DNA from 2 places in the Stenotrophomonas sp. YJH_SMC_46 genome. Region 2 is predicted to be linked to the other one. Evidence: riboswitches for the same ligand, from Rfam matches in the RefSeq annotation. Region 2 holds a riboswitch; the other holds the start of a gene.
What was found. Region 2 has a riboswitch for glycine ahead of AC5P8C_RS06865 (trimeric intracellular cation channel family protein). Riboswitches for the same ligand answer to the same signal wherever they lie in the genome.
Positions count from the first base shown of each region.

Region 1: linked by a shared signal. The riboswitch ahead of gcvP (aminomethyl-transferring glycine dehydrogenase) and the one ahead of AC5P8C_RS06865 (trimeric intracellular cation channel family protein) in region 2 are both predicted to bind glycine.

Region 1 is NZ_JCAFTO010000007.1:27,354-37,888, forward strand. It holds gene AC5P8C_RS19110 (M2 family metallopeptidase) at 1-1,355, shown strand, start outside; gene AC5P8C_RS19115 (hypothetical protein) at 1,470-1,862, opposite strand; gene AC5P8C_RS19120 (siderophore-interacting protein) at 1,946-2,842, opposite strand; gene AC5P8C_RS19125 (multidrug effflux MFS transporter) at 2,984-4,210, opposite strand; glycine riboswitch at 4,509-4,611, shown strand; gene gcvP (aminomethyl-transferring glycine dehydrogenase) at 4,674-7,541, shown strand; gene AC5P8C_RS19135 (VOC family protein) at 7,634-8,044, opposite strand; gene AC5P8C_RS19140 (amino acid permease) at 8,187-9,554, opposite strand; gene AC5P8C_RS19145 (helix-turn-helix transcriptional regulator) at 9,637-10,359, opposite strand; gene AC5P8C_RS19150 (catalase) at 10,474-10,535, shown strand, end outside.
Region 2 is NZ_JCAFTO010000002.1:392,789-403,323, forward strand. It holds gene AC5P8C_RS06820 (endonuclease) at 1-1,266, opposite strand, end outside; gene AC5P8C_RS06825 (co-chaperone GroES) at 1,579-1,866, shown strand; gene groL (chaperonin GroEL) at 1,951-3,600, shown strand; gene AC5P8C_RS06835 (MarR family winged helix-turn-helix transcriptional regulator) at 3,799-4,299, shown strand; gene AC5P8C_RS06840 (DNA alkylation repair protein) at 4,296-5,036, shown strand; gene AC5P8C_RS06845 (DUF6616 family protein) at 5,084-5,422, shown strand; gene AC5P8C_RS06850 (hypothetical protein) at 5,528-5,788, shown strand; gene AC5P8C_RS06855 (3-deoxy-7-phosphoheptulonate synthase) at 6,047-7,120, shown strand; gene AC5P8C_RS06860 (DUF5076 domain-containing protein) at 7,392-7,703, shown strand; gene AC5P8C_RS06865 (trimeric intracellular cation channel family protein) at 7,789-8,406, opposite strand; glycine riboswitch at 8,491-8,594, opposite strand; glycine riboswitch at 8,608-8,697, opposite strand; gene AC5P8C_RS06870 (GIY-YIG nuclease family protein) at 8,738-9,013, shown strand; gene AC5P8C_RS06875 (hypothetical protein) at 9,195-9,647, shown strand; gene AC5P8C_RS06880 (NAD(P)/FAD-dependent oxidoreductase) at 9,729-10,535, opposite strand, start outside.

The DNA of each region.
Region 1 (10,535 bases), on a different contig from region 2:
TGGTGAACGAAGGCGCCAAGGGCATGGGCTTCACCGATGCCGGCCAGATGTGGCGCAGCGGCTATGACATGCCGCCGGAGCAGATCGGCCCGGAAACCGATCGCCTGTGGGAACAGGTCAAGCCGATGTACGAACAGCTGCACTGCTATGCGCGCGCCAAGCTGGACAAGACCTACGGCAAGGACAAGGCCGAAGTGGGCAATGGCCTGATCGCCGCGCACCTGCTGGGCAACATGTGGCAGCAGGACTGGTCCAACCTGTGGGACCAGCTGGAACCATACCCGGGTGCCGGCAGCCTGGACATCACCGCTGCACTGGAAAAGCAGTACCAGACCAACCTGAGCGCGGCGCTGGCCAAGGCCGGCAAGGACGCCAGTGTGGCGGCCCAGTACAAGGCGCAGCGCGAAGCCGAACTGCGCACCGCCAAGCAGATGACCGAGCGCGCGCAGGACTTCTACGTGTCGCTGGGCATGCCGTCACTGCCGCAGTCGTATTGGGAAAAAACCCAGTTCATCAAGCCTGACGACCGCGACGTGGTCTGCCACGCCAGCGCCTGGGACATGAACATGGAAGGCGACGTGCGCACAAAGATGTGCATCAAGCCGAACGAAGAGAATTTCACCACCATCTACCACGAGCTGGGCCACATCTATTACGACCTGGCCTACAACCCGCTGCCGCCGCTGTTCCAGGGCGGTGCCAACGACGGCTTCCATGAAGCGATCGGCGACACCATCGTGCTGGCGATGACGCCCAAGTACCTCAGCTCGATCGGCCTGGTCGACGCGCCGACCGAAAGCCGCGAGGCGGTCATCAACAACCAGATGCGCATGGCGCTGTCGGGCGTGTCGTTCCTGCCATTCGGACTGATGATCGACCGCTGGCGCTGGGGCGTGTTCGATGGCTCGATCACCGCCGACAACTACAACAAGGCATGGTGGGACCTGAAGGCCAAGTACCAGGGCGTGGCCCCGGCCAGCAGCCGTGGCGAAGAATTCTTCGATCCGGGCGCGAAGTATCACGTGCCGGGCAACACCCCGTACACCCGTTACTTCCTGGCGCGCATCCTGCAGTTCCAGTTCTACAAGGGCCTGTGCGACGCCTCGGGGTACAAGGGCCCGCTGCATGAGTGCACCTTCTACGGCAACAAGGAAGCCGGCCAGAAGTACTGGGCGATGCTGAGCAAGGGTGCCAGCCAGCCGTGGCAGGCCACGCTGAAGGAGCTGACCGGCACCGACAAGCTCGATGCCGGCCCGATGATCGAGTACTTCACACCGGTCAACGAGTGGCTGAAGCAGCAGAACGAAGGCCAGATGTGCGGCTGGCAGACCAACGCGGCCCCGGCGGCGAAATGAGAAAAGGGGCGGGTCCGCGAGGATCCGCCCCTGATGTAGCGCCGGGCCATGCCCGGCGGCTCTTCATCGCACCGCTGCGCTCGCCGGGCATGGCCCGGCGCTACCCACGGCGGATCAGCTGTTCTTCTTCGCTGCCATCGCCGCGGCCAGCTCGGCCTTGAACTCCTCGAAGGTCTGGCCCTTCTCTTTCGCTTCGGCGTACGCGGCGTCGCGCAGCGCGTCGGAGTACATCAGGCGCACCGGCGTGCCATTGCGTTCGTGCAGCTCACCGGCCTGCATGATCAGCGCCAGCACCTGCGCAGCGCTCTCGCTGTGGCCGGCGATGCGGCCATCCATGCCCAGCACCCATTCGCCATCGCGGCGAACGACACCGGCCAGCAGGGTGCGCTGCGCGTCGCGCAGTTCGGCATGCGGCTCCACCGGCGACGCCTGCGCGGCGGCCTTGTTGGCGGCCTGTTTTTCCTGGCGACGGCGCTGGTCGCGGCGGGTCTTGGAGCTGGTGGACATGGTGCGGTACCGCTGCGAAGGGGGGCGCAAGGATAGCGCACCCCGCCCGCAGCGCTGCTTCACGCGTGCTCGATCCAGCACGGTCAGTCCAGCACCTTGCCGTGCCGCCAGTAGCCCATGAAGGTGATCGCGCGGCGGTCCAGCCCGCAGTCGCGGACCAGGTGGCGACGGATCGCCATTACCGCCGCCGCCTCGCCTGCCACCCAGGCATACAGCGGTCCGGCCACGCGGGTATCGGCCTGCTCCCAGAGGATCTGCGTATCGACGTCGATCTCATCCGGCGCATCGCCGGCAGCCGCGCCCGGGGCCGCTGCCAACCGCGCCTGGACCGCCTGCAGCAACGGCTGTCCGTAGGCGGCCCGCCCGCGCGGCAGCCAGACCAGCTCGGCGCTGGAGGGCGCCTTCAGGTGCACGGCATCACCGGCCTGCGCCACCTCCAGCAGCGCCAGCGTGCGCGGCGGATCGACCATGGCCGCCAGTTCCTCGAGGATGCCGGCCACCGCCGGCAGCGCGGTTTCATCCGCCACCAGCAGCACCTGGCCGACTCCCATCGGCGGTTTCCATTCCCAGCCTTCGCTGCTGTCGGCACAGTCGGCATCGGGGGCCAGCAGCACTACGCGGTCGCCCGGTCGCGCGTGGATGGCCCAGCGCGAGGCCGGCCCGGTCTCGCCATGAAGCACGAAATCAACGTCGACCTCGCCCTGCTCGGCGCGCAGGTGGCGGATGGTGTAGGTGCGCATGGGCGGACGCTGGTCGTCCGGCAGCGCCCGGTAGCGCGGGTACCAGTCCTCGCCGCTGGGCACCGGCGGCACGTCCTGGCCGGGCAAGGGGAAGAACACCTTGATGCGCTGGTCCGGGCCTTCGGTCTTCATCCGCGCCACGTCGGCACCGGTGAATACCATGCGGTCCAGGGAAGGAGAAAGAACGCGGCGCTCCTTCAGCGCCACCTCGAACAGGCGGTAGGTCTGCTGCGCAGCCATGGGGGAACCTCATGCAACGACATCGGATCGGCTGGCTGTCGTGCATCCACGCACCGGCTGGCTGGAGTCCCCAGCCTAGTCCGGTCGTTCCTCGCCGCAAGCGTTACGGGCATCGCGGCGTGCCCTACCCCTGCGCGCTGCTCAATCGCCCGTGCAGGCTGCCTGCGCCGCGCGCTCAAGCCGGTGCTCCCAGTACCAGAACACGAAGCCGGCGCCAAAGAACGCGGCCTGGCCCAGCGCCAGGTGCAGCGGGCTGGCACTGAGCAACGGCGACACCACGCCGGCCACCACGGTGCTGATCATCAGCTGCACGAAGGCCTGCAGCGACGACGCCAGGCCGCGCTGGTGCGGATACATGTCCAGCACCGCCAGCGCCAGGATCGGGAAGATCAGCGCCATGCCCATGCCGCCCAGGAAGATCGGCAGCACTGCCCACGGCAACACGAACTGCGGCGACAGCGCCACGTAGCCGACATTCAGCAGCGCCGACAGCGCGCACAGGCTGAAACCGATGGCGACCTGGCGGGTGGGCGTGGTGTGCCCGGCCATGCGCCCGGACAGGAACGAGCCGGTGGTCATGCCGCCGATGGTGGGGATGAACAACCAGGCGAAACCGCCCTCGCCCAGGTGCAGGTGCTGCATCACGAACACCGGCGCCGACGAGATGTACAGGAAGATGCCACCGAAGCCGATGCTGCCGGCCAGCGCCAGGCGCAGGAAGCGCGGGTTGAAACCGATGCGCACGTAATCGCGCATCAACGCGTGCGGCGACAACGGCACGCGCGCTTCGACCGGATGGGTCTCCGGCAGGTAGCGTGCAGTGGCTGCCAGCAGGACCAGCGCGAACACCACCAGGAACCAGAAAATCAGCGGCCAGCCGGCGCCACTGAGCAGGATCCAGCCACCGATGATCGGCGCGATGGCCGGGGCGATGCCGAACAGCATCGACACCTGGCTCATCAGGCGCTGCGCGTCGTGGCCATGGTAGAGATCGCGGATCACCGCGCGGCCGACGATCATGCCGACACCCGCCGACAGGCCCTGCAGCGCGCGGAACGCCAGCAGCGTGGCCAGATCGGTGGACAGCGCACAGCCGACCGAGGCGCCGACGAACACCACCAGGCCACCGAGGATCACCCGCTTGCGCCCCCACGCATCGGACAGCGGGCCATGCGCCAGGCTCATCAGGCCATAGAACAGCAGGTACACGCTGATGGTCTGCTGCACCGCCACCTCGTCCACCGACAGGCGCTGCGCCAGCTGCGGGAACGCGGGGAAGATGGTGTCGATCGAGAACGGGCCGAACATGGCCAGGCCGGCAAGCAGCAGGGCCATGCGGCGGGTGGAGGGAGCAACAGCGGCTGTCATGGGAAAGGCGTCCGGCAGGGCCATGCGCGGCACGCACGGCGGGCGCCGGTCCCCGTCTGCAGGGAGGGCGCCAGATGAATTCAGGTATCCGCCCATCATAGGTGGGGATTGCGCCCGATGCCATGCAGCGGTGCACAGAACGCATGGCCGGGCCATCGGCCATTCAGCCGCGGGGCCGTGCCGGGAGGCGGCCAGCGGGCCCGCAACGGGCTATAATCCGCGGGCAACACGGTGGGAGAAGCGGAACACCGCTGCCGAAGGCGCAACGCCCGTAATCGCTCAGGCCCGATACCACCCGTAACAGAACTCTGGAGAGACCGGTTCGATCCGGCGCCGAAGGGGCACGAAGCTGCGGTTTTCCGCGCTTCCAAACTCTCAGGCAAAAGGACAGAGGGGCGCCCCGCAGACCGCCGACCGGCGGCTTGTGCCCGTGCGTGTGCCCTTTCCTGACGGATCCTTCGCCATGTCCCAGAACACCCCTTCCCTGCGTGAGCTCGAGCACCACAATGCGTTCGTCGAGCGTCACATCGGCCCCAACGATGCCGAGATCGCGCAGATGCTCGACGTCGTCGGCCACGCGTCGCTGGATGCGATGACCGATGCCATCGTGCCGGCCAAGATCAAGTCGCCGGCGCCGCTGGCGCTGCCGGAGTCGATGACCGAAGTGCAGGCACTGGCGAAGATCCGCGCGATCGCCGACAAGAACACCGTGCTGCGCAGCTTCATCGGCCAGGGCTACTACGGTACCCACACGCCGAACGTGATCCTGCGCAACATCCTGGAAAACCCGGCCTGGTACACCGCCTACACCCCGTACCAGGCGGAAATCTCGCAGGGCCGCATGGAAGCGCTGATCAACTTCCAGACCCTGTGCGCCGACCTGACCGGTATGGAGATCGCCAACGCCTCGCTGCTGGACGAAGCCACTGCCGCCGCCGAAGCGATGACCCTGGCCAAGCGTTCGGCCAAGTCGAAGTCGGACACCTTCTTCGTGCACGATGCCGTGCACCCGCAGACCCTGGAACTGCTGCGCACCCGCGCCGAGCCCATGGGCATCGTGCTGCGCGTCGGCACCCCGGCCGAGGCACTGGAAGCAGAAGCCTTCGGCCTGCTGCTGCAGTACCCGGACACCTTCGGCCAGGTCGGTGACTACAAGGCGCTGGTCGATGCCGTGCACGCACGCGGCGGCCTGGTGGCCGTGGCCACCGACCTGCTGGCCCTGACCCTGCTGGCTGCCCCGGGCGAATGGGGCGCGGACATCGTGGTCGGCAACAGCCAGCGTTTCGGCGTGCCGTTCGGCTTCGGTGGCCCGCACGCCGCCTTCATGGCCTGCCGTGACGCCTACAAGCGCTCGATGCCGGGCCGCCTGATCGGCGTTTCGGTCGATGCCCAGGGCAACCCGGCATACCGACTGACCCTGCAGACCCGTGAGCAGCACATCCGCCGCGAGAAGGCCACCTCCAACATCTGTACCGCACAGGTGCTGCTGGCAGTGATGGCCTCGATGTATGCGGTCTACCATGGCCCGGAAGGCCTGACCCGCATCGCCCGCCGCACCCACCGCCTGGCCGCCATCCTGGCTGCGGCACTGCGCAACGCCGGCGTACAGGTCGGTGGCGACTTCTTCGACACCCTGCACGTCACCGGCGTGCACGCCGATGAGATCCATGCCAAGGCACGCGCCGCCGGTTACAACCTGCGCGCGATCGACAGCGACTCGGTCGGCATCAGCCTGGACGAGACCGCCACCCGCGCCGACGTGGTCGCGCTGGCCGCCGTGTTCGGCGCGCAGGCCGACATCGATGCGCTGGACGCAAGCACCGCCGACGCGCTGCCGGCCGGCCTGCTGCGCCAGTCTGCGTTCCTGACCCATCCGGTGTTCAACACCCACCACAGCGAGCACGAACTGCTGCGCTACCTGCGTTCGCTGGCCGACAAGGACCTGGCGATGGACCGCACGATGATCCCGCTGGGTTCGTGCACCATGAAGCTCAACGCCACCGCCGAGATGATCCCGGTGACCTGGCCGGAGTTCTCGCAGATCCACCCGCTGGTGCCGGCCGACCAGGCGCTGGGCTACAAGGAACTGATTGATTCGCTGGAAGCGATGCTGGTCGAATGCACCGGCTACGACGCGGTCAGCCTGCAGCCGAACTCCGGCGCACAGGGCGAGTACGCCGGCCTGCTGGCGATCCGCGCCTACCACCGCTCGCGCGGCGAAGGCCACCGCGACATCTGCCTGATCCCGGATTCGGCGCACGGCACCAACCCGGCCTCGGCGCAGATGTGCGGCATGAAGGTGGTGGTCACCAAGACCGATGCCAACGGCAATGTCGATGTGGAAGACATCCGCCTCAACGCCGAGAAGTACAGCGACCGCCTGGCCGCGATCATGATGACCTACCCGTCCACGCACGGCGTGTTCGAGGAAGAGGTGGTCGAGATCTGCGAGATCATCCACAAGCACGGCGGCCAGGTGTACACCGACGGCGCCAACATGAACGCCCTGGTCGGCGTGGCCAAGCCCGGCAAGTGGGGTTCGGACGTTTCGCACCTGAACCTGCACAAGACCTTCTGCATTCCGCACGGCGGTGGCGGCCCGGGCGTTGGCCCGTGCGCGGTCAAGGAACACCTGGCCCCGTTCCTGCCGGGCAAGCTGGGTGACAACGGCCCGGTCGGCATGGTCAGCGCCGCCAGCTTCGGCAGCGCCTCGATCCTGCCGATCAGCTGGATGTACATCGCGATGATGGGCCGCGAAGGCCTGCGCAAGGCCACCCAGGTCGCGCAGCTCAACGCCAACTACATCGCCAAGCGCCTGGCGCCGCACTTCAAGACGCTGTACACCGGCCGCAACGGCCTGGTGGCGCACGAGTGCATCCTCGACGTGCGCCCGCTGGAGAAGACCAGCGGCATCGGCGCCGAGGACGTCGCCAAGCGCCTGATCGACTTCGGATTCCACGCCCCGACCCTGAGCTTCCCGGTGGCCGGCACGCTGATGGTCGAGCCAACCGAGAGCGAGTCGCTGCATGAGCTGGACCGTTTCATCAACGCGATGATCCAGATCCGAGAGGAAATCAGCGCGATCGAAGACGGTCGCCTGGACCGCGAGGACAACCCGCTGAAGAACGCCCCGCACACCGCCACCGCGGTGACCGCCAGCGAGTGGACCCACGCCTATCCGCGCGAACTGGCCGCCTTCCCGCTGGCCAGCCTGAAGCAGAGCAAGTACTGGCCGCCGGTGGCACGCGTCGACAACGTGTACGGTGACAAGAACGTGATGTGCGCCTGCATCCCGGTCGATGCCTACAAGGATGATGAAGTCGAGGCTTGATTCCTCACTGCATCGATAAAGAAAACGGCCCGCGCAAGCGGGCCGTTTTCATGAGGGCGTGTGAACCAAGGTCCACACCCACAATTACCCGATCACGGGTCCGGCATCTGTCCCAGGCTCAACTGCCACGATACGCCGAAGCGGTCCTGCACCCAGCCATAGCGGTTGCTGAAGTCGTAATCACCCACCGGCATCAACCAATGGCCGCCCTCGCCCAGCACGCGTGCCGCACGCTCGAACTGCTCGGCACCGGAGCACTCGACGAACAGCGAGATCGACGGGCTGAAGGTGAAGTCGTGCACATCCAGGCTGTCGAAGCACAGGTAATGGGTGCCACCGAGCAGGAAGATGGCCTGGCGGACCTGTCCGGGTACGCCGGCGCCGGCCCCCTCGGGGTGGCGTTGCAGGGCCAGCAGGCGGAAATCGGCAAAGGCTTCGGCGTACAGGGCCAGCGCGGCCTCGGCCTGGCCGGTGAACATCAGGAAGGGACGGCTGCGCAGCATGCGGTACTCCTGGTCGACGGGCCGCTGGCGGCCCACCTGCGCACAGTGCCACGCGGAGTGTGTGCCTGTTGTAGAGCCGAGCCCATGCTCGGCTGGCGATCGCGCAAACAGCAGCCTCGACCGTAGGGTCGGCTCTACAGAATCACGCCTCGCGCATGCGCCGCGCGATGGCGCTGCCGGCGGCGATCGTGGCGGTCAGCGCCACCATCGACAGGAACTGCAGGCGGGTGTGCGACTCGCTCAGCAGCAGGCCGAAGATCAGCGCCAGGATCGCCAGCGCGCAGCAGGTCAGCCACGGGAAGCCCGCCATGCGGAACGGCAGCCGGGTACCCAGACGATCCGCGCGGCGGCGCAACACCAGTTGTGAGACCAGCGACAGCGTCCACACCAGCAGGCAGGTCGAACCGACGATGTTCAGCAGCACCGGCAGCACCCGGTCCGGGAACAGCAGTTCCATCACCGTGGCGGCGAAACCGAACAGCACGCTGGCCAGCACGGCAATCACCGGCACCTGGCGCGGATCGGTCCAGCCCAGCACGGCCGGGGCTTCGCGGCGCTGCGCCAGTGAATACATCATGCGCGAGGCGCCGTAGAGGTTGGCATTGAGTGCCGACAGCAGCGCGATCACCGCGATCAGGGTGATGGCGCTGCCGGCACCCGGAATACGGGCAATGTCCAGCACAGCGGCGAAGGGCGACTTCAACGCTTCGCTGGTCCACGGCACCACGGCGATGATCACGCTCAGCGAGCCGATGTAGAACACCAGGATGCGCCACGCCACGGTGCGGATGGCACGGGCGATGCTGCGCTCCGGATCTTCGGTCTCCGCCGCCGCAACGGCCACGATCTCGGTGCCGCCGAAGGCAAAAACGACAACCAGCAGTGCAGCGCCAATACCGGCCAGGCCCTTCGGCGCAAAACCACCATGCTCGGTGAAGTTGCTCAGCCCAGGCGAGGTCACCTGCGGGAGCCAACCCATCAGCAGCGCCACACCGATGGCAATGAACGCCAGGATCGCCGCCACTTTCAGGATGGCGAACCAGAATTCGAACTCGCCGAAGTTCTTCACCCCGAGCAGGTTGATCGCGGTGAAGAACAGCATGAAGGCCAACGCTGCCATCGGCACCGGCACCGCAGGCCAGACCGTGGCCAGCAGCCCGGCCGCGCCTACCGCTTCGGCGGCGATCACGATCACCAGCTGCACCCACCACAACCAGCCGACGGTGGCACCGGCGGTGGCGCCCATGGCATCGGCGGCATAGACCGAGAACGCGCCGCTGGTCGGTTTGGCCGCCGCCATTTCGCCCAGAGCGTTCATCACGATGATCACCAGCGCGCCAGCGACCAAGTACGAGACCAGAACGGCCGGACCGGCCGCCTGCACACCCACGCCCGAACCGAGGAACAGGCCGGCGCCGATGGCACTGCCCAGACCCATCATGATCAGCTGGCGGGGCTTGAGCGAATGTCCGAGGCGGGAGGGCGAAGCGGTCGGAATCGAGTTGGGCATCGGCAGGGCTGGCGGCGGGCTACAGGGGCGACACCTTACCCTGTCCCATGCCCGCGGGGATAGGCACAGCGCAGCAGCCGGCTCAGGCCAGCGCCGGCTCGCCGACACCACCGCCAATACGGGCGCGGTAGGCACGCGGCGAGAAACCGGTTTCAGCCTTGAACTTGCGGGTAAAGGCGCTCTGGTCGCTGAAACCGCAGGCCTGGCCGATGCTGGCGATGCTCTCGTCACCGTGCAGCAGGTGCATGGCCATCTGGATCCGCAGCCGGGTCAGCACCTGCTGCGGGGTCATCTGGAACACCTTGCGGAAGCTGCGCTCCAGCTTGGACAGCGAGAAGCCGGTGATGTCCAGCAGGGTCTGCATGCGCACGTTCTCGGCGTAGTGCGCGTTGAGGTGGGCCAGCGCCAGCCGCAGCTGCTCATACTGGGTGCCGAGGCTGTCCTTCTGGCCCAGGTCGCGGGAAATGCCGATCAGGCCCTCGATGGCGCCATCGACCAGCAGCGGGCGCTTGCAGGTCAGGCACCAGCCCGGTTCGCGGTTGGCGAACAGGTGCAGCTCCATCAGGTTCTCGATCACCTCGCCGGACAGCACGCGGGCATCCTGGTCGACATAGTCCGCGCTGAGGCCGGTCGGGTAGATCTCGGCCGCCGTGCGCCCGATCACGTCCTTGCGCGCGCGCAGGCCCAGCCGTCGCAGCATGGTCTGGTTGACGTGGGTGTACCGCCCCTGGCGGTCCTTGATGAAGAACAGCACGTCCGGGATGGCGTCGAACAAGGCTTCGATGTCGGCGGGCTCGACTCGCATGCGGCAAGCATACCCGAGCCCGCTTTTGCCCGTACGTTCACCTTTGCCGGACCGGGGTTTAACGGGCTCGGTTCCAGTGTCGTGGTTCCCTTTGACGATCCGGAGCCACCCTCCATGGCCGCCAGCAAGCCGACCGGCAAGCGCGCAACCACCCCGCCCGAAAGCCACCCACGGGG
Region 2 (10,535 bases):
CATGTGGGTATCGGTGTACGGCGCGTAGGGCAGGCCCTTGTCGCCGGTGGTGCTGGCAAAGCCCAGCGAGTTCGGCCAGGTGTGCTCGCGGTTGTAGGTCAGGCCGCTGCCGGTGCCCGCACGATCACTGACCTTGGCGTAGCTGCGGTTGCGGTAGGCATCGAGGATGCGGTTCGGGTTGTTCGGATCCTCGTCGGCGATTTCCAGGATGGTCCAGGTATTGGTGCCCGAGCCGCTGTACGGGTAGGCGGTATGGCCCTTGATGGTGGCGTGCAGCGAGCAGCGCAGCTGGCTGGGGCTGCTGGTGTTGACCCTGGAGTAGTAGCCGGCCGGCACGCCCGGGTTGCCCGGGTCCGGATTGCCGCCGGTGCTGGCCACGGTGAAGGCGATGCGGCTGTCGGCGGCCGGGTGCGCGCCCAGCAGGTCGGTGATGCGCGCGGCGCGGATGTCGAAGCGGCAGGCTTCACCGGCCACCAGCGCGGTGTTGGTGGACAGCTTCACGCTGCGGCCGCTGGCCGGGAAGGTCAGCGGCACGCTGCCGGAGGTGCCGCAGCTCAGCGCGAACGCGCCGCTGGCCAGGTTCACGGTTTCGCTGAACACCACTTCCAGATCGGCCGCAGCCGGGAAGGTGCTGCTGCCCTGCGCCGGGGTGGTGGTGGACACCGACGGCGGCGTGTTCGGGCCTGGCGTGCCACCGCCGCTGAAAGTCTGGCCGTTGTTGCAGCTGCCGAAGGTCTGGCCGGCCGATTCGGCCCAGGTGAAGTGGGTGTACTGGCTGCCGCTGCCGGTCAGCTGCAACGAGGTGCCCGGCGCGGTGCTGTTGGTCTCGGCTACCGGGATGTTCTGGCTGGTCATGCCGGCGGCAGGGCCACCGGAGGCGGTGATGGCGCCCTCATAGCTGAGGAACTGGACCACTTTGCCACTGGCATCGACCAGGGCGATGCCGTCGGTCGGGCCGTTCTGGATCCCGTTGGTCGGGTAACTGACCACGGCGATGGTGGCGCTGCCGCAGCCGGCGGCGGTGCCGGCCGGGACCGGGTTGTTGGCATAGACGGTGGCGGCGGACGGATTGCTGCCGTTGTAGAGGTACAGGCGGTAGCCGGACAGGTCCTCACCGGCAGTGGCTACGACCTCGATCGCTTCGCCGACGTCACCGGCGGCGGTGCTGTCGTCGTAGTGCAGTTCGTTGATGAAGACCTCGGCCTGGGCCGGCGCAGCGGCCAGCGCCAGCAGGCAGGCAGCGGCAAGCGGGGACAGCAATCGCATCGACTCCTCCTTGTGATTGGGAATGCCGGACCGAGCCTAAGGCCGATCCAGTGACACTTTGTCGTAAATGAACGTCAGATGTCTGACAGTGCGACGCTTGTCACCGAAATTGATCTGGACCGACGCCCTGGCCGAGGCGCGCGGGTGGAAAAATTTTTTTCATTCGGCCCTTGAAAGGGGGCGGCGGGGCTCCATCTCTGCCCTGCTCCCGACGTTGTCGGGTTTCTTCACGTGCGGTTCTGGCACTCGCCTGGGGCGAGTGCTAACATCGCCGGACTTTTTTAGACCAATCAATCACTTAAGAGGTCTCCTATGAGCATCAAGCCGCTGCACGACCGCGTTGTGGTCAAGCCGATCGAAGCCGACGAAATCTCCGCCGGTGGCATCGTCATCCCCGACTCGGCCAAGGAAAAGTCCACCAAGGGTGAGGTCGTGGCCGTCGGCCCGGGCAAGCCGCTGGACAACGGCAACGTGCGCGCGCCGTCGCTGAAGGTCGGCGACAAGGTCATCTACGGCCAGTACGCCGGCAGCTCGTACAAGAGCGAAGGCGTCGAATACAAGGTCCTGCGCGAAGACGACGTGCTCGCCGTCATCGGCTGAGCCCCGGCGCGACCTGTTCCATCCCCTGATTCCAACACCCAGCCGCCGGGCATGGCCCGGCGCTACCAGATGAGGTAACTGCACATGGCTGCCAAGGATATCCGTTTCGGTGAAGATGCCCGTTCGCGCATGGTGCGCGGCGTCAACGTTCTCGCCAATGCCGTCAAGGCCACCCTGGGCCCGAAGGGCCGCAACGTCGTGCTGGAAAAGAGCTTCGGCGCCCCGACCATCACCAAGGACGGCGTCTCCGTCGCCAAGGAAATCGAACTGGCTGACAAGTTCGAGAACATGGGCGCGCAGATGGTGAAGGAAGTTGCTTCGCGCACCAACGACGACGCCGGCGACGGCACCACCACCGCCACCGTGCTGGCCCAGGCCCTGATCCGCGAAGGTGCCAAGGCCGTGGCCGCCGGCATGAACCCGATGGACCTCAAGCGCGGTATCGACAAGGCCGTGTCGGCCGCCGTCGCCGAGCTGAAGAACATCTCCAAGCCGACCGCCGACGACAAGGCGATTGCCCAGGTCGGTACCATCTCGGCCAACTCGGACGAGTCGATCGGCCAGATCATCGCTGACGCGATGAAGGAAGTCGGCAAGGAAGGCGTCATCACCGTTGAAGAAGGCTCGGGCCTGGACAACGAGCTGGACGTGGTCAAGGGCATGCAGTTCGACCGCGGCTACCTGTCGCCGTACTTCATCAACAACCAGCAGTCGCAGACCGCTGACCTGGATGACCCGTTCATCCTGCTGCACGACAAGAAGATCTCCAACGTCCGTGACCTGCTGCCGGTGCTGGAAGGCGTCGCCAAGGCCGGCAAGCCGCTGCTGATCGTGGCCGAGGAAGTCGAAGGCGAAGCGCTGGCGACCCTGGTGGTCAACACCATCCGTGGCATCGTCAAGGTCGTGGCCGTCAAGGCCCCGGGCTTCGGCGACCGTCGCAAGGCGATGCTGGAAGACATGGCCGTGCTGACCGGCGGCACCGTGATCTCCGAAGAAGTCGGCCTGTCGCTGGAAAAGGCCACCATCAAGGACCTGGGCCGCGCCAAGAAGGTGCAGGTCTCCAAGGAGAACACCACCATCATCGACGGCGTCGGCGACAAGGCCAACGTTGATGCACGCGTGGCGCAGATCAAGACCCAGATCCAGGACACCTCCTCCGATTACGACCGCGAGAAGCTGCAGGAACGCGTGGCCAAGCTGGCCGGCGGTGTTGCCGTGATCAAGGTCGGCGCCTCGACCGAAATCGAGATGAAGGAAAAGAAGGACCGCGTCGACGACGCCCTGCACGCCACCCGTGCAGCCGTTGAAGAAGGCGTGGTCCCGGGCGGCGGTGTTGCCCTGGTCCGCGCGATCACCGCGCTGGCCGGTCTGAAGGGCGCCAACGAAGACCAGAACCACGGCATCCAGATTGCCCTGCGTGCGATGGAAGCCCCGCTGCGCGAGATCGTTGCCAACGCCGGTGACGAGCCGTCGGTCATCATCAACAAGGTCAAGGAAGGCACCGGCAGCTTCGGCTACAACGCGGCCACCGGCGAGTTCGGCGACATGCTGCAGTTCGGCATCCTGGACCCGACCAAGGTGACCCGTTCGGCGCTGCAGAACGCCGCCTCGATCGCTGGCCTGATGATCACCACCGAAGCCATGGTGGCCGAAGCTCCGAAGAAGGACGAGCCGGCCATGGGCGGCGCCGGTGGCATGGGCGGCATGGGTGGCATGGGCGGCATGGACTTCTAAGTCCTCGCCCTGGCATTGGGATGCCGGCCCTGGGTCGGCATACCTTCCCGTTGTAGAGAAGAACCCTGCCGCAAGGCGGGGTTTTTCTTTTTGGGCGATGCGCGGGCTTGGCCGGACCCGGCCCCGCATGCTCCGCACAGCGTGGTTCCATGGGCGAAAATCGATTATGATTAGGCGCCTAATCACATGGTGGCCGGCATGCTGGAAGCAAAACACACCGCTCTGCTCAAGGAAGCTGCGCGCCGCGGCGAGGTAAACCTGGCCCAGCTGCGCCTGTGCTTCCAACTGCTGTCACTGTCTGCCGCCATCGACCACGACTGTGCCGCACGGCTGGCACCGCATGGCCTCAGCGAAGGCCGCTTCATCGTGTTGTTCCTGCTGCACGGGGCCGGTGGCTCGCTGCCGCCGCATGAGCTGGCCGAGCGTGCCGGCGTGACCCGCGCCACCATCAGTGGCCTGCTCGACGGCCTGCAGCGCGAAGGCCTGCTGCAGCGCCACGGCGATGCCGAAGATGGCCGCCGCCTGCGGATCGTGTTGACCGCACAGGGGACACGCCTCGCCGAGGCGCTGTTCGAGCAGCACACGCAGTGGATCGGGGGCCTGTTCAACGGGTTGGAGGCCGACGAACAGCAGCAGCTTTCACGGTTGCTGCACAAGGTCTGGCAGCACACCGATGCCGGGCGGGAATCCGCTGCATGAGCGCGCCCATTGCGGCCGAACGCCTGCGTGCGCTCAGCACCGGTCGCGTCGCCGCCACCCACCTGGCCGAGTGCCTGGCGGTGGATTTCGCCGAACTGCTGCACGTCGTGGCACCTGTGCTCGAACCGGACGCACTGCAACGCATGCGCGACGCCGCAGGCAAGGGCATCACCCAGCGCATGGCATTGGCCGCCCGCCTGCTGCGCGACAGCGGACAGGGCGATCCCGCGCAGTGGCGGGGCCACGCCTCCGATACGGTGCGTGGCTGGGCCTGCTACCTGATCGGCAGTGACGCCGGCACGCCCCTGGCAGGGAAGCTGCAGGCGATACGAACGCTGGCCGATGACCCGCACTTCGGCGTGCGCGAATGGGCCTGGCTGGCACTGCGCGCGGACATCGTTGCTGCACCGCTGCAGGCGCTTGGGTACCTGCAACCGTGGACGCAGGAAGTATCGCCGTACCTGCGCCGTTTCGCCTGCGAGGCGCTGCGTCCCCGGGGCGTCTGGGCTACGCATATCGCGCTGTTCAAGCAGCAGCCCCAACACGCAATGCCGTTGCTGGACGCGCTGGCCGACGACCCCGAGCGCTATGTGCAGGACTCCGTCGGCAATTGGCTCAACGATGCCGGCAAGACGCAGCCGCAATGGCTGCGTGGGCTGTGCGCACGTTGGCAACGCGAGCACCACAGCGATGCCAACGCCTACATCCGCAAACGCGCCATGCGATCACTGCGGTAATGGCGGCCGCTGGCCGGCAATCCCATGAACCTCAAGGAAGAACCGCAATGCCCCACACCTTCATCGAGCTCTACACCGCCACCCCCGCCTGGACGGCGCTCTCGCCCGGACAACGCACCGCCTTCTTCGCCCGCATCGGCGAGGGCATGCAGCGTTTCGACCCGGAAAGCATCAGGCCGCTGGCCATGGGCCGCATTGCTACCGACGTGCCGCATGGCAGCGGCGAGCAGTTCTATGCGGTCTGGCACTGCGCCAGCCGCGAAGCGGCCGACACGCTGGTGGCCGGGATCGCCGCCACCGGCTGGCATGATTACTTCACCACCACCCATGCCATCGGTGAGGTGAACAGCATGGGCCAGCATCTGGCCGACCTGGCCGCGCTCTAGTGGTACGGCGGCGGCCTGCGATCCCCGGCATGGGCGGCACATGCGCCTGTCACCGATACACGGTAAACAGTGCGTTGCCCATGTCCATCCGCAGGGACGTTGATCATGCAGAGCAAGCTCGAGGTCACGCTGTTCGGTCCGCTTGGCGAGTGCCCGGCATTGCAGTTGCCGGGGCAGGAGAACCCGTCGGTGGCCATCCCGGAATCGGCCCTGCGTCGATTGGTCTCCGACCTCTACACCGCACGCTCCCTGCTCAACCCCGAGCAGCTGGACGAGGCCCGGCAGGAGCTGGATCGGGTGCTGGAGCGCTGGGCCGATATCCACGAAGGCCTGCTGCTGGACGTTGAAGTGCATGGCAGCCGATAGCCCGCCGCTGCGCTCGGGCAGCGTCCCAGTTGCGGATGAAACATTTTGCACTGCGAAAAAGCTGTGCTATCAATAGATCCCATGAACGCAGCCGCTACCCGTTTTTACTGGTATTACTTTCCGAAGCCACTGGCGGAGGAAGGACTGCGCTCACCCTGAAGAAAGCTTCAGACGCATTCCCGAAAGCCGCCAGCGAACCTGGCGGCTTTTTTCATGCCGCCACGCTGGGGACCCCCAACGTTCCGGAGATCTCCCGCAATGCCCCCGCACACCGACGACCTGCGTATCCGCACCATCGAACCGCTGACACCGCCTGCCCAGCTGCTGGCGATGCTGCCCTGCGATGACGAAGCCTCCGACACCGTCAGCGCCTCGCGCGCGGCCCTGCACCAGATCCTGCACGGCCGCGACGACCGTCTGGCGGTGGTGGTTGGCCCGTGCTCGATCCACGACCCGAAAGCCGCCATCGAGTACGCGCATCGCCTGAAGCCGTTGCGCGATGCGCTGGCCGGCGAGCTGGAAATCGTCATGCGCGTGTACTTCGAGAAGCCGCGCACCACGGTGGGCTGGAAGGGCCTGATCAACGATCCGGACCTGGACGGCAGCTTCAGGATCGACAAGGGCCTGCGCATCGCACGCGGCCTGCTGCGCGACATCAACAAGCTGGGCCTGCCGGCCGGTGTCGAGTTCCTTGACGTGATCTCGCCGCAGTACATCGCCGACCTGGTGGCATGGGGCGCGATCGGCGCACGCACCACTGAAAGCCAGGTGCATCGCGAGTTGGCCTCGGGGTTGTCGTGCCCGGTCGGCTTCAAGAATGGCACCGATGGCAACGTGAAGATCGCCGCTGACGCGGTGGGTGCTGCGTCCAATCCGCATCACTTCCTGTCGGTCACCAAGCAGGGCGGCACCGCCATCGTGTCGACCACCGGCAACCCCGACTGCCATGTGATCCTGCGCGGCGGCAAGCAGCCGAACTACGACGCAGGCAGTGTTGCCGAGGCCTGCCAGGTGCTGGCCAAGGCCAAGCTGCCAGCGCGCCTGATGATCGACGCCAGCCATGCCAACAGCCTGAAGAATCCGGAGAACCAGCCGAAGGTGATCGACGACATCGCCGTTCAGCTGGAAGACGGCGAACAGCGCATCGTGGGTGTGATGATCGAGAGCCATCTGGTCGGTGGCCGCCAGGAACTGGTGGAAGGCCAGCCGCTGGTCTACGGCCAGAGCATCACCGATGGCTGCATCGACTGGGATACCACGGTGACGGTGCTGGAGCGACTGGCTGCGGCCGTGCGTGCCCGTCGCGACGTAAAGGTGTCCGAAGCCGCTTGAGTGCGGCACGTGTGTGGATGGCGGCCAGCGCCTGCGGGGGTGCGGCCGCGATCAGGGCCGGTCGGAGTTGGAGACCGGCCCATCTGCACCGGCGATGCGCCTGGCGCTGCGCATGAGCGACAGCGCCAGGTACATCGCCGGGGTGGTGAGAACGATGGATGGGGCCTTCATGTAGCGTCGAGCCCGCGAAGCGCGGGGCTTTGTAGAAGATCCGCTCCACGTACGCTCCAGGTCACGTCACAATGCCACTTCCTGTTTGGTGGCCGCAGCCATGAAAGAACTGATCATTCCAGAAGCCGCACAGCGCGATGAGGATTCCATCGAGATGATCCGCGTGTGGATTGCCGAACGGGGATTGCATGCTTCGCTGAACGTTGGCCTGTATGGCGATCGTCCTGGCATTCGAGAGGAGCATGCGTGGGGACGCATCCTGGCAGACGTCGCCCAGCATGTCGCAGATGCTCTGGTCGTGAGTGGCGGGATGGAGCGCGGCGCGGCGATCAACGCGATCAAGGATGCATTCGATGAAGAGCTGCGGGCGCCGTCCAGTGGGCGCTCGGGGGGATTCGTGGTCCGCCACTGAGGGACCAGATGGGCGCCGCGGCGCTGGAGACAGCGTCCCAACGCAACACGGCAACAAGCGCTGGGCGACGTGGAGAACGCGAACTTCAATGCACTTCGTCGTGGTACACGAATTTCGGCATTTCCCAGCGGTAGTGGATCGCCAGCAGGCGCAGCGCGAAGCCGCCGCCGAGGCAGCACAGGATCGCGGTGGCGTCGGCCACGCCCCAGTGCAGCAGCAACAGGTAGGCCGCGCCGGTCAGCAGCGCGATGATCGCGTACAGCTCCTTCTGGAAGATGAGTGGTACCTCGTTGCAGAGGATGTCGCGCAGCACGCCGCCGAACGCGCCGGTCAGCATGCCGGCGATCAGCACGATCGGCATCGCATGGCCGGCTTCGCGCGCGATCGAGCAGCCGATCAGGGTGAAGGCGATCAGGCCCAGGCCGTCGAGTACCAGGAAGGTGCGGCGGAAGTGGTGCATCCAACGTGCCACCCAGGTGGCGATCAGCGCCGCGCATACGGTGAAGCCCAGGTACTCGGGATGCTTCACCCAGCCCAGCGGATAGTGGCCGAGCAGGATGTCGCGCAGTGATCCGCCGCCGAGGGCGGTGACGCAGGCGATCATGACCACGCCGAACAGGTCCATGCGGCGGCGGCCTGCGGACAGTGCGCCAGTCATGGCCTCGGCGGAAATGGCAATCAGGTAGATGATGGACAGCAGCATGGGACAGGCTCCGGGCGCGGTGGGGCCGGCCATGCGCGACTACCGCCACTGCCTGCGCAATGACGGGATGACGATGACCGGTGCCGCTCCCGCTGTCCTTTTGCCTGAGAGTTCAGCGGCGTAGGCCGCGTGCCCCTTCGGCGGATCGTCCCGGGCGTGCCCGGTGACCTCTCTCCAGCTCGGCGAGTCGAATGCATGGTTGGTGGGATTCCAGCCCACCGGCCTGAGCGATCATGGGAGCCTGCGCCTTCGGCGGGCGCCAGCGCGGCGCCTCTCTCCTGCATTCGGGCGCCAGTATATCCGCTGCAGTGCAGCACGGCATAATCCGGGCATGGCCCCGTCCCTCCGCCCCTGGTTCCTGTATCTGCTCGAATGCCGCGACGGGAGCTACTACGCGGGCATCAGCACAGATGTGGATGCGCGTTTCGCCGCCCACCAGGCCGGCAAGGGCGCGCGCTACACCCGGGCCCGCCCGCCGCTGCGCGTGCTGGCCGTGCGCCAGTACCCGGACCGGGCCGCCGCGTCACGGGCCGAATGGCAGCTCAAGCAGCAGCCGCGCGAACGCAAGCTGGCCTGGCTGCAGGCCCCGGATCCTGCGCTTCTGTAGAGCCGAGCCCACGCTCGGCTCCGGGTTCTGTAGATTCACGCCATGCGTGGATGGGCTGCCGGGCCATGCGATGATCGCTCCGCGCCAAGCGCTGGAGACCCGGATGTCCACCTTTGCTTTTCAGCACGACCGTCGGTCATTGTCGTCGCTGTGGTACCCGAAACCGAAGGCGCCGTGAACGATGCGCGCCGCCGGCAAAGCATGGATCTCCGTCGTCGTGCTGGTCGCCGGCATCGCGCTGTTGCCTGGCCTGCTGTACCTGCTCGGGCTGGCATTGGCAGGCGGTCGGCCGAAGCCGGCCGACCGTGTGCCCAGTGGTGTGGCTGCGTGCAGCAGTGAGCCACGGGAGGGATACCACGCGATGAACCCCTGGCGCTTCACCGCCCAGTTCTTCGACAAGGACGTGATGAAGAAGGTGCCTGAAGTTGAGCGTGAGGCCTTCTGGATTGCCCGGCGCCACCTGTGGCGGCAACCGCAGCGCGGCATGCTGCGCTGGCATCTCAGTAGTACCGCATTGACGATCTGGATCACCCGGCATTGGAGTACCGCGCAGATTGCCGACACCGCGAGGAAGGAGGACTTCTGCCGGACCGGGGCGAAACGGTGGGTGTCCGGTGCCCCGATGAACCGGTAGATCCGACGCCATGCGTGGAGGGTGTTGACGGGGTCAGAGTCCTTTCCTGCGGAAAGGGATCCGACCCCGCTGCGTGCAGCCCTACCGCTTCGGCCGCCGGTCGTCGCGGTCATCACCGAAGATGATGCGCGCGCTGCGCTGGTAGCTCCAGTACGCCACGGCCCAGTTCAGCAGCACCACGATGCGGTTGCGGAAGCCGATCAGGAAGAACACGTGCGCGGCCAGCCAGAACCACCACGCCAGCACGCCCGACAGCTGCAGTCGGCCCAGGTGCACGATCGCGGCCATGCGGCCGATGGTGGCCAGGTTGCCGTAGTCCGCGTACTTGAACGGGCCGGGTTCGGGCTTGCCGTGCAGGCGCGCGCGGATCACCTCGGCCACGTACTTGCCCATCTGCTTGGCGGCAGGGGCAACGCCGGGCACCGGCTTGCCATTGGCCTGGTTCAGCGCGGCCAGATCGCCAGCCACGAACAGTTCCGGGTGGCCAGACAGGGTGAGGTCGGGTTGCACCTGCACGCGCCCGGCGCGGTCCAGCGGCACCTCCAGCGTGCGCGCCAGCGGTGAAGCGGCCACACCGGCGGCCCACACCACCGTGCGTGCCGGCACGAACTGGTCACCGAGCGTGAAGCCCTGGCTGTCGATGTCGCTCACCGGGGTGCCGGTCAGCACTTCCACGCCCAGCTTTTCCAGCTGCCGGCGCGCCTTCAGCGAAAGCACTTCCGGGAACGAGGACAGCACGCGCGGCCCGGCCTCGATCAGCCGCACTTTCGCACTGGCCGGATCAATGTGGCGGAACTCGTTGCGCAGCGTGTGGCGCGCGATCTCGGCCAGCGTGCCGGCCAGTTCGACGCCGGTGGGACCACCACCGACGACGGCGAAACTCAGCCA